Regions from separate parts of the Nisaea sp. genome, predicted to be linked through region 1. Evidence: riboswitches for the same ligand, from Rfam matches in the RefSeq annotation. Region 1 holds a riboswitch; the other holds the start of a gene.
The links. A riboswitch is a leader RNA that binds a small molecule or an ion and turns the genes downstream of it on or off. The one in region 1 is predicted to bind thiamine pyrophosphate.

Region 1 (7,588 bases):
CCAGCGATGCCATCATTGCCGCTGCCATCGATCTGCTGGACCGCGAGGGGCTGGACAATTTCTCCATCCGCAACATTGCCAAGGCCCTCGGCGTCTATCCCACTGCGCTTTACTGGCATGTGCCGAGCCGTCATCTCCTGATCGCCCGGCTGATCGCCGCCCTGTTTGCCGATGTGCTGCCGGAACCCGGGCCCGACTGGCAGGTTTGGCTGAAGGCCCTGTTCCGGCGGTACCGGGACGTGGTGCGCACGCATCCGAACATATCTCCCCTGATCGGCGGCCATCTGGTCTCCAGTGCAAGCGCCGACCTGAAACTGGTCGAAGGCATTCTTGCCACCCTCGCCCGGGCCGGTTTCGCGGGAGAGGATCTGGTGTCCGCCTATAATGCTGTCATTACCGGCCTGTGCGGCTATGCCACCCAGGAGTTCGCCCATGTCTTTCCCGATCCGGACGGCGATCTGAAAGCGTCCCTTACGGCCAGTGTCGAAGCTGCTGATCCTGCGCTTTACCCGACCCTGGCCGCGGAACGCCACCTGCTGCTGAACCGGGCGCTGGTACTGCGCTGGCAGAATGGAACCGAGTCTTCGCTTGAGCCCGGGTTCGAGATGTTTACGGACGCTCTGATCGCTGGTCTGGCGCAAAAAGTTCAACGCGACGGCAATCTCGAATAGCTTCTATTGTACACCGTACAATAATATGATTTTCTTCGCTCCAGAGCATGATCCACATTCAAAATCAGGAGCGGGCAGTGGCGGCTGAAATCAACGAAAACGGCGGAACATTTGGCAGCCACGGCGGGCCGATCGACGTTTTCTACATGCCGGAAGGCAGTAAGCGACACCCGACCGTCTCACACGGCAAGGGTGCCTGGATCTGGGATACCGAGGGACGACAATATCTGGATGCATGTTGCGGACCGGTGGCGACCAATCTCGGCCACGGCAACGAACGCGTCATCGCTGCCATGACCGATCAGGCGCACAAAATCTGTTTTGCCGGCCGGCAACATTTCGAGAACCAACCCAATATCGATCTCGCCAATCTGGTTTCTGAACATGCCGGCCCCGGCTTCGAGCGTGTCTTCGTCTGCTCTGGCGGATCTGAAGCGAACGAAGCCGCCATCAAGCTGGCAAGACAATACGCCATCTCTCAGGGTGAGACCGCGCGCTGCAAGGTTCTGGGCCGCGACCCCGGCTATCACGGCTCCACCCTCGGGGCCGCCGCGATCAGTGGCGACCCGGCCTCCGAAGCATTGTTCTCCGGTATGATGAAAGTGATGCCGAAAGTGCCGGCGCCCTTCAATTACCGGCTGCCGGACAATCACGACGCCGACAGTTATGCCCGGCATGCCGCCGCCATGCTTGAACAAGCCATCCTTGAAGAAGGCCCGGAAACGGTGCTGGCCTTCATCATGGAGCCGGTCGGGGGCCTCGCCACCGGCGCGCTGGTTGCACCCGACCATTATTACAAAGCGGTGCGGGACATCTGCACAAAGCATGGCGTACTGCTGATCTATGATGAGGTGATGTGCGGCGCCGGCCGAACCGGGACTTTCCTGTGTGCCGATCATTGGCCGGATGCGAAACCCGACATGATCACTTTGGCCAAGGGTATCGCGGCCGGCTACACACCGCTCGGCCTGGTGTTAGCACCGGCTGCCATGGTCGAAGCCGTCACCCGCACGGGCGGCTTCATGCACGGCCACACCTATGTCGCCAATCCGCTGAGTTGCGCCGTCGGTCATGCAGTGGTGAGCGAGCTGGTCGAAAACAACCTGATGGCAAATGCGACGAAGATGGGAGAGCGTCTGCGGGCCGGTTTGCGCGATCTGCAGACCCGCAGCGGTATTCTCGGCGACGTCCGTGGGCTCGGCCTGTTGAATGCCATAGAGATCGTGCGTGACAAGGAAACGAAGGAAATTCTGCCAGCCTCCCGGCAGGCGCTTTCACGGATGATCGAGATCGGCATGCAACATGGCCTGCTGCTCTATTCCCGGCGGACAGCAAACGGGAAATACGGCGAATGGCTGATGGTGACGCCGCCCCTCACCGTCACCGGAGACGAAGTGGACGAAATCGTCAGCCGCCTCGGGAAGACCCTCGCCGCCTTCGAAAGTGAGCTGGATTAACCCTTTTCATCGGATTGGTTCCCGCCTAGGCTTCACGCATTCCAAGGGGTGCCCGTACGGGCTGAGAGGCATTGCGCCGACCCTTCGAACCTGATCCGGGTCATGCCGGCGTAGGGATGGAAACGCGTTACCGCTCTTGCAGCCACACGCACCCCATTTATCCTGAAGCCTCCCCGGATCTCTGTGCAACCGACTGCAAGGGATCCACCTTATGAACAAGCACTCCCCCATCGCCGCCGTTACCACGGGACCGTTGCCGGCCTCGCGCAAGATCTATGTGCCGGGCAGCATCCACCCCGATATCCGCGTGCCGATGCGCGAAATCGCCGTACACCCTTCCGCCGGGGAGCCGCCGGTGACCGTCTATGATCCGTCCGGCCCCTATACCGACGCCGACGCCCATATCGATATCGAGGCTGGACTGCCTGCACTGCGCCGGGACTGGATCACCGCGCGGAGCAATGTCGAGACCTATCAGGGCCGCATCGTGAAGCCGGAAGACAACGGCAATGTCGGCGACGGCAATCTGGTGACGGAGTTCGGCGCCATCAAGCCGCCGCTGCGCGCCAAACCCGGCGAACGGCCGACCCAGCTCGCCTATGCCAGGGCCGGTATCATCACGGCGGAGATGGAGTTCGTCGCCATCCGCGAGAACCAGCTCCGCGAAGAGCTGAAACAGACCGCACGCGATGGTGAGGATTTTGGCGCCTCCATCCCGGACGTGGTGACACCCGAATTCGTCCGGGACGAGATTGCCCGGGGCCGGGCCATCATCCCGGCAAACATCAACCATCCGGAAACTGAACCCATGGCCATCGGGCGGAATTTCCTGGTCAAGGTGAACGCCAATATCGGCAATTCCGCCGTCACCTCCTCCGTCGCGGACGAGATCGACAAGATGGTTTGGGCCATCCGCTGGGGCGCCGACACGGTGATGGATCTTTCCACCGGGCGGAACATCCACAATATCCGCGAATGGATCATAAGGAACTCGTCGGTACCGATCGGCACCGTGCCACTCTATCAGGCTCTGGAGAAGGTCGACGGCGTTCCGGAAGCCCTGAGCTGGGAGGTCTATCGCGACACGCTGATCGAGCAGTGCGAACAGGGCGTCGACTATTTCACCATCCATGCCGGCGTCCGCCTGCCCTTCATTCCGCTCACCGTGGACCGGGTTACCGGGATCGTCAGCCGGGGCGGCTCGATCATGGCGAAATGGTGCCTGGCCCATCACAAGGAGAGCTTCCTCTACGAGAATTTCGAGGAAATCTGCGAAATCATGGCCGCCTACGACGTTTCCTTCTCGCTCGGGGACGGGTTGCGGCCGGGCTCAATCGCTGACGCCAACGACAAGGCTCAGTTCGCCGAGCTGGAGACGCTCGGGCAACTCACCAAGATAGCCTGGAAACATGATGTGCAGGTGATGATCGAGGGCCCGGGCCATGTGCCGATGCACAAGATCAAGGAGAACATGGACAAGCAGCTGGAGGCCTGCGACGAGGCCCCGTTCTATACGCTTGGCCCGCTGACCACCGATATCGCCCCCGGCTACGATCACATCACCAGCGGCATCGGCGCCGCCATGATCGGCTGGTTCGGCTGTGCCATGCTTTGCTATGTGACGCCTAAGGAGCATCTCGGCCTGCCGGACCGGGACGATGTGAAAACGGGTGTGATCACCTACCGCATTGCTGCCCACGCGGCGGATCTGGCGAAAGGTCATCCGGGAGCACAACGACGGGATGATGCGCTTTCACGGGCGCGCTTCGATTTCCGCTGGGAGGATCAGTTCAATCTGTCGCTCGATCCGGAGACGGCCCGCGACTTCCATGACCAGACATTGCCGAAGGAAGCACACAAGACGGTGCATTTCTGCTCCATGTGCGGTCCGAAATTCTGCTCGATGCGGATCTCGCACGAGCTGAAGGACGAGGCGAAACAAGGCATGGAAACCATGGCCGAGCTGTTCCGGGACAAGGGTAGCGAGATCTATCAGGCATCGAACGGCAAGGCCGGATAAGAGAAACCGGGTCCCGGATCAGCCGGGACCCGGACCAGCCATCTGCAACGCCCGGACCACGCAGAGCCGCGGGTCTGCTTCCCTGATTGTGTTTGTCCTACCTTATGTTTATATGGAGCGGCATTTCCTGCTGCCGTAGTGGCAGGTTCAGTCCATCACGGAAATAGACCGCCAGCCAGCAGGCGGGGAACCCATGGCACGACGCAGAAAAGTTTACGAAGGTAAGGCAAAGGACCTTTTCGAAGGCCCCGAGCCCGGCACCCTGATCCAGTATTTCAAGGATGACGCCACAGCTTTCAACGCAGAAAAGCAGGGCATCATCACTGGCAAGGGCGTGCTGAACAACCGCATCAGCGAGTATCTGATGACGCGGTTGACCGAAATCGGCATCCCGACGCATTTCATGCGTCGCCTGAACATGCGCGAGCAGCTCGTCCGTGAAGTCGAGATCATTCCGGTCGAGGTGGTGATCCGCAATGTCGCCGCAGGCTCAATCGCGAAGCGGTTCGGGCTAGAGGAAGGCACTCCGCTGCCGCGCTCGATCATCGAGTACTTTTACAAATCCGATGAGCTCGGCGATCCGATCATCTCCGAAGAGCACATCACCGCGTTCGGCTGGGCGACCACACAGGACATCGACGACATCGTCGCGCTATCGCTCCGGGTGAACGATTTCCTTTCCGGGCTGTTCATCGGCGTCGGTTTGCGCCTGGTCGATTTCAAGCTCGAATTCGGCCGGCTCTATACCGAGGACACATTGCAGATCGTACTGGCGGATGAAATCAGCCCGGACAATTGCCGGCTGTGGGATTCGAAAACCAACGAAAAGCTGGACAAGGACCGGTTCCGTCGCGATCTCGGTGGTGTCCGCGAGGCCTATCAGGAAGTTGCCCGCCGTCTCGGCGTCCTTCCCGAAGCCGGACCGATGGACCTCAAGGGTCCGAAAGCCATCCAGTAAAGCCGCACGTCGGCACGAACGACCAACTAATTGGTGAGAGCATGAAAGCCACTGTCCATGTCACGCTGAAAAACGGCGTTCTCGACCCGCAAGGGAAAGCCATCGAACATGCGCTCGGCGCACTCGGTTTCGGCGGCGTCAATCAGGTTCGCCAGGGCAAGTTCCTCGAACTCGATCTCGGCGAGACCGACGCGGAGAAGGCCCGCGCCCAGGTAACCGACATGTGCGAGAAGCTGCTCGCCAATACCGTTATCGAGAACTACACGGTCGAGATCGAGGGCTGAGGGCGGCTTCATGGCCCCCCGCCGCATCCTCCGCCTTACCGACGCCCCGCACCATCTCGACACAGTTGTCGCGTGGAATCATGCGGAATGGGGTGTGACCGCCGGCCGGTCTCTGTCCGTTACCGAGGGCTGGTTCCAGGACATGATCCGGAAACCGAGCGAAGAATGCGTCATCGCAGAGCGGGATGGTGTTGCGCTCGGCATAGCCTGCCTCGTCGATCACGACCTTGAGGAACGGCCGGACCTGCTTCACTGGCTCGCCAGCGTCTATGTTGACCCGGCGTTTCGGAGAACAGGCCTCGGCAGCGCACTCGTCGGCGCGGTCGAACGTGAAGCTGCCGCGCGCAACATCAAACACCTGCATCTCTATACGCATACAGCCGAACCGCTTTATCAGCGCCTCGGCTGGACCGTTAGCGAGCGGTTCAATCTTGATGAAGACGCGTTCGCGCTGATGATCAAGGACCCGCGCGGCTAGGCGACCGAATAGCGGTTCTTCCCGTTCTTCTTCGCGTCATACATGGCCTTGTCCGCGCGTTTGATGAGCGAATCCGGCGTGTCCGAGGCACCGTTGAAAAAGGCAATGCCGATGCTGGCCCCGATATTCGTGCCACCTTCCTCAAAGCTGAATTCATCGGAAAAACTGTTCAGCAGGCGTTCCGCCAACGGCGCCACGACATCCCGAAAGCCAAGGCCAGTCAGCAGAACGAGGAATTCATCGCCTCCAATCCGGGATACCGTGTCCACTTCGCGGAAACATCCACGCATACGATTAGCCACCTCCTTCAGAACCTGATCCCCAGCATCGTGGCCATAAGTATCGTTAACCGGCTTGAAACCATCCAGATCGACATAAAAGACAGCCATGAGGGTCTGGCTGCGTTGGGCCTGCGCCATAGCCTGATTCAATCGATCGTGACAAAGCCGGAGCGTCGGTAATCCTGTCAGACTGTCGTGATTGGCGAGCTCCGCCATTTTTTGCTCTGACTCAGCGAGACGCGTCGCGAGAGTTTCGAGCTCGGCTGTCTGCCGCGCCATTCGCTCTTCCCGGTCACGCAATTCAAGAACCTGCATTTCCAGCTCTTCGCGGCTCCGGATCTGGCTTCTTTCAAGTTCCATCCGGTCGGTAATCTCATAGACCCAGCCAAGAATGCATTCCTCGCCGTGATAGGTGAACGGCCGACCGGAGACCAGGGCCCAGAAACGGCGCCCGTCACTTCTGAAAAGCTCCACCTCTTCGTTTTCAACAGCGCCGGCCTGCGTCATTTTCGCAATCACGCGGTTGCGCAGATCCGGATCGACATAATGATCTGCTGCGAGGATTTGCCGGATTTCCTCTTCCGACAGCCCCAGCATCTCGCGGATCTTTCTATTGGAGTACCGGCGGTGCCCGTCCTGGCCGATGATGTTTACCCCGATAGGGCTATCATCGAGGATTTGATGAATGTGGCGCTCCTGATCGAGGAGTGTTTCTTCAGAGCGCGCCTGTCCGGAAATATCCCTGAAGGTCAGGAGATAGCCGGTCTTTTGAAGCGGTAGGCCGCGTATCTCGCAGACAATGTCACCGGCCACGATTCGCCGACATTCGAGCGTATCGCCATTGGCGGCGGCTCCGATTATCGGCGCGGACCAACTGGTACCGCTCGCACCTGGCCCGTCAATCGCATCAAACAGCACGCCGATCGGCTGACCAACGGGAGAGCCGTTCAGCAACGGCCCGAAAAGCCTCGTGAAATGGGAATTGGCGGCACGGACTTTGTGCTGCTCATCAAACAGCAGCATACCTTGATCGATGGAGGTCAGAATCGTCTCGACTAAAGCGACATCGCTCGCGCTATTGACGTCGATTTTCTCCATCAAAACCGCCCCCGTCTTTCGCCAGCGCTGCCTTGATCGGCCTTCACCAGCTGTTTACTCTATTATTCGGGTTTCGCGTAAATCAACCTATTACTCACAACCATGGCCGCTATGACGCCTGCGTTGAATTAATCCGAGCAGCATCAGGCGCGTAGCTGAATCCACCGCCACGCCGGTGTCCCGACTTGCACTTCCGCGCGGCCTCCCGTACTTTCCGCCGCGCCGATCCAGCCCCAAATAAGAGGCCCCTGCGTTGAAATCAGCGATCATCGTCTTCCCAGGCACGAACCGAGAGCGCGACATGGCGATTGCGCTCGAACAGGCCAGCGGCAAGGCGCCGC
Region 2 (7,588 bases), 1.1 Mb from region 1:
ACACATCCCCGATACGATTCATGTCCGACGGCACGAAGCTCCAGACCAGCATGATCAGGAAAGTGCCCCAGAGCAGGTAGTCGAACGCCTGCTCCTGGCGGCCACGGCCGGGCACGACGATGTCCTCCAGGCGGGGCTGGGTTCCGTTGGCGGCACTATTATTCATGGCTGACACTCATGGGACTTGGTTCCCGAAAAGAAGCGGGGGCCATGTGGCCCCCGCATATCGGCCCGGCGAAACACCGGACCAGGATCTGGGTTACTTGCGAGGGCGAGCCTCGGCGGCGCGGCGGATATCCGCGATCTTCTCGTCGATCTTGGCGATCTTCTCTTTCTTCTCGGACTGGGAGAAAGTGTCGTCGCCCTCGATGGACATGCGCTGACGGATTTGGTCCATCTCATAGAATGGCCAGAGCTGGGCATTCGAGGACGGCACGAACGGGCCCATATCGATCATGGCGAGGATTTCACGAGCCGTGGTCACTTCCGCATCGCTGCCGAGGCGGCCATAAGTCATGAAAAAGCTCATGATCTTGGCTTTCAGACCCTTGTTCAGTTCCGGGCGCCAGGCCATCGGATCGGACGCGATCAGCGGGGAGCGCCAGATTTCCTTGATCTCGGCAAACAGTTCCGGTTTGGCGAATTTCAGACGCTTGTAGAGGCCACCGGAGGACGCAACGGCCGCATCGACCTGCTTGGTCGCGACGGAGATCAGGTTGGTCTCATGGTTTGCATTGCGGACAATCTTGAAGCATTCCTTCGGATCAACGCCTTCCTTGGCGAAGATAAAGGTAGACGGCACCAGGAAGCCCGAGGTTGAGTTCGGATCGCCAAGGCCAAAATTCAGGCTCTTGTCGCACTTCATGACGTCTTCGTAGCTCAGACCAGAATCCTTGTGCGTGACCATGACCGACCAGTAACCCTGATCGCCGTTGGATTCGGTCGTCTGTGCAAAGATCTCGGCACCGGCGCGGTCGACAGCGACCATGCCGGACTTGTTGCCGTACCAGGCGATATCGACCTTGTCGAAGCGCATGGCCTCGATCACACCCGCATAGTCAGCCGCGAAGAACGGCTTCACCGGCATGCCGAGATCCGCTTCGAGCGCCTGCAGGAACGGCCCCCACTTCTCGCGTTGGGCGGAGCTGTTCTCCGTAGCGATGATGCCGAAGTTGATTTCCTTCGGGTCTTCCCTGTCGGCCAGGGCCGGCACCGCGCTTGCGGCAAGGCCTGTGGCCAGAACCGCGGCGGCGGTCAGGCGGGTGAAGATGGTCATGGGATCAGCTCCTCTTGATGCTGGAAAATGGTTTCAGGCGGACACAGCAAGCCGCTGCTCCGCCACTTCATGTGCCTCTGCGAAATCCTCGGCATCGGGGAGGATCAGCTCTTCGCTGGCCTCGCCGTAGATTTCACGGAGAAAAGCAGTGGTGAGATCGTGGGACGGCCCGTCGAAAACGACCCGGCCGTCCCGCATGGCGATAGTGCGCTTGCAATAGCGCCGGGCGTATTCGACCTGATGCAGCGAAACGAGCACGGCCGTGCCTTCCGTCCGGTTGATATCGGAGAGCGTCTCCATCACCCGGCGGGCGGAGGCCGGATCGAGAGAGGCAATCGGCTCGTCGGCGAGAATGGCTTCGGTTTCCTGCACGAGACATCGGGCGATGGCCGCACGCTGCTGCTGCCCGCCAGAAAGCGTCGCCGCGCGCTGCCGCGCCGTCGCCGCGATGCCAACCCGCGTGAGTGCCTGCATGGCGCGCTGCTTTTCCAGTTGGGAGAACTGCATGAAAACGCCGCGCCATTTCGGCATTCGGCCGAGACGGCCTGCCAGCACATTGGTCAGCACCGTCAGACGCGGCACCAGATTGAATTGCTGGAAAATGACACCCAGGCGGCGGCGCACCTGCGACACGTCGCCGGTCAAGCGGCCACCGGCCTGCACCTGATCGCCAAATACAGCGATTGAGCCCCCGTTATCGCCTTTATTGGCGACGATCAGGCCGCCAATATGCCGGATGAGTGTCGACTTACCGGAGCCGGAGGCTCCGATCAGCGCCACCATCTCGCCCGCTTCGAGCGCAACCGAGACTCCGTCGAGCGCCCGGCGCCCGTTCGGAAATGTTTTGGAGACGTTCGTGACCTGAATAACAGGTTGGCTCTGAGTATGTGACATGCGGCCCCTTCCCAAGGACCGCGACATTACTCAAGAGCGTTGACCGGCATGCCGCAGAGTTATGACGATTTCAGGACTCCATCGTGACTCAATCCCCACAAAAAGACGCGGAAGAGTCCCTGATATGTCATGTACGGCCGGACAATCCATAAACTGAATCATTTCAGCCAAGAGACTTAATGGTTCTATATTGGTAGAATTAACTCTCTCTTAGGGGGTAATTTCATGGAAAATTTGGCTAAATTCGTGTTCGAACGCACTATGATAAACATTGTGCCGATTCTGATTGGTGTATTGGTTGGCATCGCAATAGTCAGGGGTGCTCTCGCCAGTCGAGGCTCGATATTTAGATCCATCGTTGTTGGGGTTTGCGGGTATTTAGCTGGTGTCGTCAGCTATTCAGTTTACGATATTCCAGAGCGCCCTATAGAGCTGGTTGAAGCGCTTACGCTTTCGATAGGAATGTTTGGGCTGCCATTCCTAGTCGCATTGATGATCTTCCGAAAACGCAAAATAAACATTGCGTCAGACCAGTAACGCCAAAATTAATCACCTTTTCCTCGGCAAGAAACGATCTGCGGGCACTCCATCGTCATGACCGCTTCGCCATCCTGATTGAACGTCGTGTATTTGAACCGGACAAAGCCCCTGTCCGGTTTGGAGCGGGACTGACGTTTCTCCAGCACTTCCATCTCCAAGCTCAGAGTATCGCCCGGCCGCACCGGTTTCAGCCAGTTCAGCTGATCGATGGTTCCGGCACCGAGATTGGTCGCCTGCAGTCCGTTCGCCTGCCAGGCCAGCCTGAAGCTGACGGCAAGGGTCTGGAAACCGCTGGAGATGACGCCGCCGAAATGGCTCTCCTCGGCATCCGGCACGCTGATATGGAAGGGCTGCGGGTCATACTTCCAGGCAAAATCGATGATCTCGGATTCCGTCATGGTCTTGCGCTGGGAACGGAGGACCTGGCCGATTTCCAGGTCCTCGAAATAAACAGGAGACTGCATAAGCTCAGTCCCGAAGCACGGCGGCGATGGCATCGCCAAGATCGGCTGTCGTGGCCTGACCGCCAAGATCCGGGGTCTTCGGCCCACCACCTGAAATCACCGTCTCGCAGGCAGCAACGATGGCGTCCGCCGCTTCCTGATGCCCATGATGCTCCAGCAGCATGGCGCCGGACCAGATCTGGCCGATCGGGTTGGCAATCCCCTTGCCGGCGATGTCCGGGGCAGAGCCATGCACCGGCTCAAACATGGAGGGATACTTCTTCTCCGGATTGATGTTCGCGGACGGCGCGATAGCGATGGATCCGGCAACGGCCGGGCCGAGATCGGACAGGATATCACCAAACAGGTTGGAGCCGACGACCACATCGAACCAGTCCGGATGCAGCACGAAATTCGCGACCAGAATGTCGATATGATACTGGTCCGTCGCGAGATCCGGGTATTCCTTCGAGATCGCCGCGAAGCGCTCGTCCCAGTAAGGCATGGTGTGAATGATGCCGTTGGATTTGGTCGCCGAGGTTACCTTCTTCTTGCCGGTGCGTTGGCAAAGCTCGAATGCGAAACGCATGATCCGGTCGGTTCCGGTCCGGGTGAAGACGCTTTCCTGCATCGCCATCTCACGGTCCGTACCCTCGAACAGGCGCCCGCCAATGGACGAGTATTCGCCCTCGTTATTCTCGCGCACGACATAGAAGTCGATATCTTCCGCCGTCCGGTTCGCCAGCGGACAATTCATGCCCTTGAGCATCCGGATCGGGCGCAGGTTCACATACTGCTCCATCTCCCGGCGGATCGGGATCAGCAGGCCCCAGAGCGAAACATGGTCCGGCACACCCGGAAAACCGACGGCGCCGAGGAAGATCGAGTCGAATTCCTTCAACTGCTCGATCCCGTCGATCGGCATCATCATGCCGGTCTTCTTATAGCGCTCGCAGCTCCAATCGAATTCGGTGAAATCATACTCAATGCCGAACTTCGCCCCCGCTGCCTCCAGCACCTTGATGCCTTCCGGAATGACCTCCCAGCCGATACCGTCGCCCGGGATCACCGCGATATTGATTTTCGACATTGGGTTTTTCCTCCGCATCAGATTTTCTTGTTGGCCGCATAATAGGCTGGGGACGCGGTCGGACAAACCACTCCGTGGAACTAATCCGGTTCAATCTGCTCACGGCTTCTTCCCCGACCGTCTCTTGACAAGTTTATGACCGGGCCGCAGGTTGGCCTCGTGATGCTGGGGTGTTTCGGAATTCGTAGCCGGAACTGAGAGGATACCCATCGAACTTGATCCGGGTCATGCCGGCGCAGGGAGACGTCACGAGACTGCAGATGCGGTCGCGTTCATTCCTCTCGCCCCGATTTTGAATCTGCCGTTCCGTCGAACGGACCTATTGGAGTGCCGGGAATGTTCCTGAAAACCGCCGCCGTCGCGCTGACCGCGCTTATGGCCATAAGTCTGACCGCAAAAGCCGAGACAATCCCCGTGCTGGTGCCGATCACCGGCTTCCTGTCTCTTGAAGGAACATCCCAGCGCAACGGCGCGGTACTGGCCATCGAGCGTTATGGCAAGGATCTCGATCTGGAACCCGAAGTGACCGACACAGGCACCTCTCCAGAAGGTGCCGTCACCGCGTTGCGCCGGGCGCTGGAGGGCGAGCCGAGTGCCGCCGTTGCCTCCATGCTTGGCACGCAAATGCTGGCCATGCTGCCCATCGCCGGTCGCGCCGGCGTTCCGCTGCTCACCGTTTCCGGCACGGCGAAGATCACCGAGATCGGCATTCCCTGGGTGTTCCGTTTCTTCCCGGGCGACAGCGTGGTGAAGGTGGCGCAGGCCCGGTACGCTATCGAGGAACTCGGCGCCAAACGCCCGGCTCTGCTCCATCAGACCACTGCCTACGGGCAGAGCGGTGCGGAGCATTTGCGCCGGATCATGAATGATCTCGGGGCGCCGCTGGTGTTTGAGGAAGCCATCGACGTCTCGGTGAAGGACATGCTGCCTGCCCTGACCCGGATGCAGGAGGCCAAACCCGACCTGATCCTGCTGCACCTGCATTCCGGCTCTACCGCTTTGGTGATCCGCCAGGCCAGGGACCATAACATCGCCCTGCCGATCCTTGCCGGCTCCGCCATGCACCAGCCGACCACGGCCGCCCTGCTGGACCCGAAGCAGCTCGCCGGTGTTTGCGCCGAAAGTGCGTCCTCGCCGATTTCTGAGCCAGAAGGTCCGGTTGAGGATTTTACATCGGAATATCGAGCCCGTTTTGGAACCGAGCCCGACGCTTTCTCGCTGGCCCAGTATGACGGCGCGGCCATGATGATCGCGGCGCGGAATTCAGGCGCCAGAACCGCAGAAGAAGTGCGAGACTGGCTGGCCAGCAACAGCTATGACGGGCTCGCCATGACCTACAAATCCGACGGCGAGGGCAACATGGCGCATGACGCGGTCATCGTCTGTTACGATGGCAAAAGCGCGGTACCGGCGATCAAGCGGCGCTACGAGAATGTCAGCGGCGTGAAATAGAGCCGCACCCGGCACCCGCCCCAGCCATGTCAACCATTGCTCTCACCCAGATCCTGCTGAACGGTCTCGCCCTCGGCGCCGCCTATGCCCTTATCGCGCTTGGCTTCGTCATCGTGCTGAACGCCGTGGGGGCGGTGAATTTCGCCCAGGGCGAGCTGGTCATGGCGGGCGGTTTCGCCGCCATCGCGCTCGCCCCGTTGATCGGCGAAGCGACGGCGCTGCCAGGGCTGCTCCTGCTGCCGCTGGTGATGGGGCTGATGGGACTCGTCGGGGCCGGCTTCGCCTGGATTGCCTATTTCCCCGTGCGCAAACGCCATCAGGTCGCGGTCTTCGTCAGCACCATCGCCGCCGGACTGGTGCTGCAGCATCTGGCGAACGCCCTTTTCGGCGCCGCGCCCCGGGCCGGGCCTCCGCTCATCGCGGGCGCCCCTATGACCATTGGCAGCCTGTCCATCTCGCTGCAGCAACTCGCGGTGATGGCCTGTGCAGCCGCCCTGATCTCCGGGACTGGCCTGTTTCTCGGCCGGACCCAGACCGGGCGACACATGCGCGCCGTGGCACAGGATTCTGAAATGGCGGCCGCCATCGGCATCCACCCGAAGCGTATGATCACCCTCTCCTTCGCGCTCGCCATCGCGCTTGCGGGCGCGGCCGGATTGCTGCTGTCCAACCAGTTCTTCGTCAGCCCTAACGATGGCGGATTGTTCATGCTGAAAGCCTATATCGCGGTAACCATCGGCGGCTGGGGCAGGCTCGACGGGGCGGTGATCGGCGCAATGTTGATCGGCATTTTCGAGACCCTTGTCGCCGCGCTTACCTCCTATCTGGTAGCAGAGGCCCTGCTCTATGCGCTGCTACTGGTCATGCTGGTGTTCCGACCGTCGGGGCTTCTGCCGGAGCGGGCACGCGCCCGTGTCTAACCCGCGCTCCCGTCTGATTCTCGGCGCCGTAGTTGCCGCGCTGGCGCTCTATGCCCTGTTCTACGCAGGCGATTACGCTCTGCATGTCCTGACCCGTGCCGGGATCTATGCCATTGCCGCGATTGGCTATCAGCTCATCTTCGGCCGCCTTGGTGCACTGTCACTAGCTCAGGGCTGTTTCTTCGGGCTTGGCGCCTATGCGGCAGGTCTTGGTGCGCTGGAACTCGGCCTTGGATTCCCCCTGACACTGGCCGCAGGCATCCTGTTGCCGAGCGTTCTGGCCGCCCTCATCGCAATTCCCGTGCTCCGTCTCGCCTCGCACTATTTCGCGCTCGCCACCCTCGGCATCGCCCAACTCGCCCTCCTCGTCGCCACGAACTGGACAGAGGTCACCGGCGGCGCGAACGGCCTGTACGGAGTGCCGCCCATCGAGATCGGCTCGGTTTCCTTCGGGCACGGCTTGCCGCTGACCATACTGGTCTGGGCCTGTGTCGGCCTGGCACTCCTTATTTCGCACAGGATGACAGCCGGACGGCTTGGGCTGGCGGTCGAGACCCTGCGGGAAGCGCCTCTGGCCGCCACCACGCTCGGTATCGACGGGGCGGCAATCCGTTTCCGATTCTTCATCGCCAGCGCGGCTTTTGGCGGACTTGCCGGAGCGCTGCAGGCACACGCGGTCGGCGTCGTTTCACCGGACGTCTTGCAGTTCCACGTCCTGGTACTGATCCTCGCCATGACCGTGATTGGCGGACGCACCTCACCCGTCGGGGCCGTGCTTGGCGCCCTGCTGCTGGTTCATCTGCCGGAGTGGTTCCGGGATTTTGCAGATTATTATCTTGTGGTCTATGGCGCGGCCCTGCTCGCCGCCATCGTCTTCCTGCCGCGCGGACTTGCCAGTCTCTTTTGGGAAAGCAAGGCATCCGCAATCGTAACAGGCGACGCTGCGGCACCGCATGCGCCCGCTCCGCTCAGC

Region 2: it holds a riboswitch for thiamine pyrophosphate, as region 1 does, so the genes downstream of both, VOI22_RS09020 (ABC transporter substrate-binding protein) here and thiC (phosphomethylpyrimidine synthase ThiC) in region 1, are expected to answer to the same signal.

Annotation. Positions count from the first base shown of each region.
Region 1 is NZ_JAXMNY010000001.1:755,550-763,137, reverse strand. Features, by position in the region: gene VOI22_RS03595 (TetR/AcrR family transcriptional regulator) at 1-671, shown strand, start outside; gene VOI22_RS03590 (aspartate aminotransferase family protein) at 749-2,128, shown strand; TPP riboswitch at 2,163-2,262, shown strand; gene thiC (phosphomethylpyrimidine synthase ThiC) at 2,340-4,148, shown strand; gene purC (phosphoribosylaminoimidazolesuccinocarboxamide synthase) at 4,342-5,106, shown strand; gene purS (phosphoribosylformylglycinamidine synthase subunit PurS) at 5,148-5,390, shown strand; gene VOI22_RS03570 (GNAT family N-acetyltransferase) at 5,401-5,868, shown strand; gene VOI22_RS03565 (diguanylate cyclase domain-containing protein) at 5,865-7,247, opposite strand; gene purQ (phosphoribosylformylglycinamidine synthase subunit PurQ) at 7,501-7,588, shown strand, end outside.
Region 2 is NZ_JAXMNY010000001.1:1,898,295-1,905,882, forward strand. Features, by position in the region: gene phnE (phosphonate ABC transporter, permease protein PhnE) at 1-166, opposite strand, end outside; gene phnD (phosphonate ABC transporter substrate-binding protein) at 260-1,276, opposite strand; gene phnC (phosphonate ABC transporter ATP-binding protein) at 1,310-2,170, opposite strand; gene VOI22_RS09005 (hypothetical protein) at 2,396-2,707, shown strand; gene VOI22_RS09010 (MaoC family dehydratase) at 2,716-3,174, opposite strand; gene VOI22_RS09015 (tartrate dehydrogenase) at 3,179-4,243, opposite strand; TPP riboswitch at 4,400-4,503, shown strand; gene VOI22_RS09020 (ABC transporter substrate-binding protein) at 4,580-5,695, shown strand; gene VOI22_RS09025 (branched-chain amino acid ABC transporter permease) at 5,722-6,615, shown strand; gene VOI22_RS09030 (branched-chain amino acid ABC transporter ATP-binding protein/permease) at 6,608-7,588, shown strand, end outside.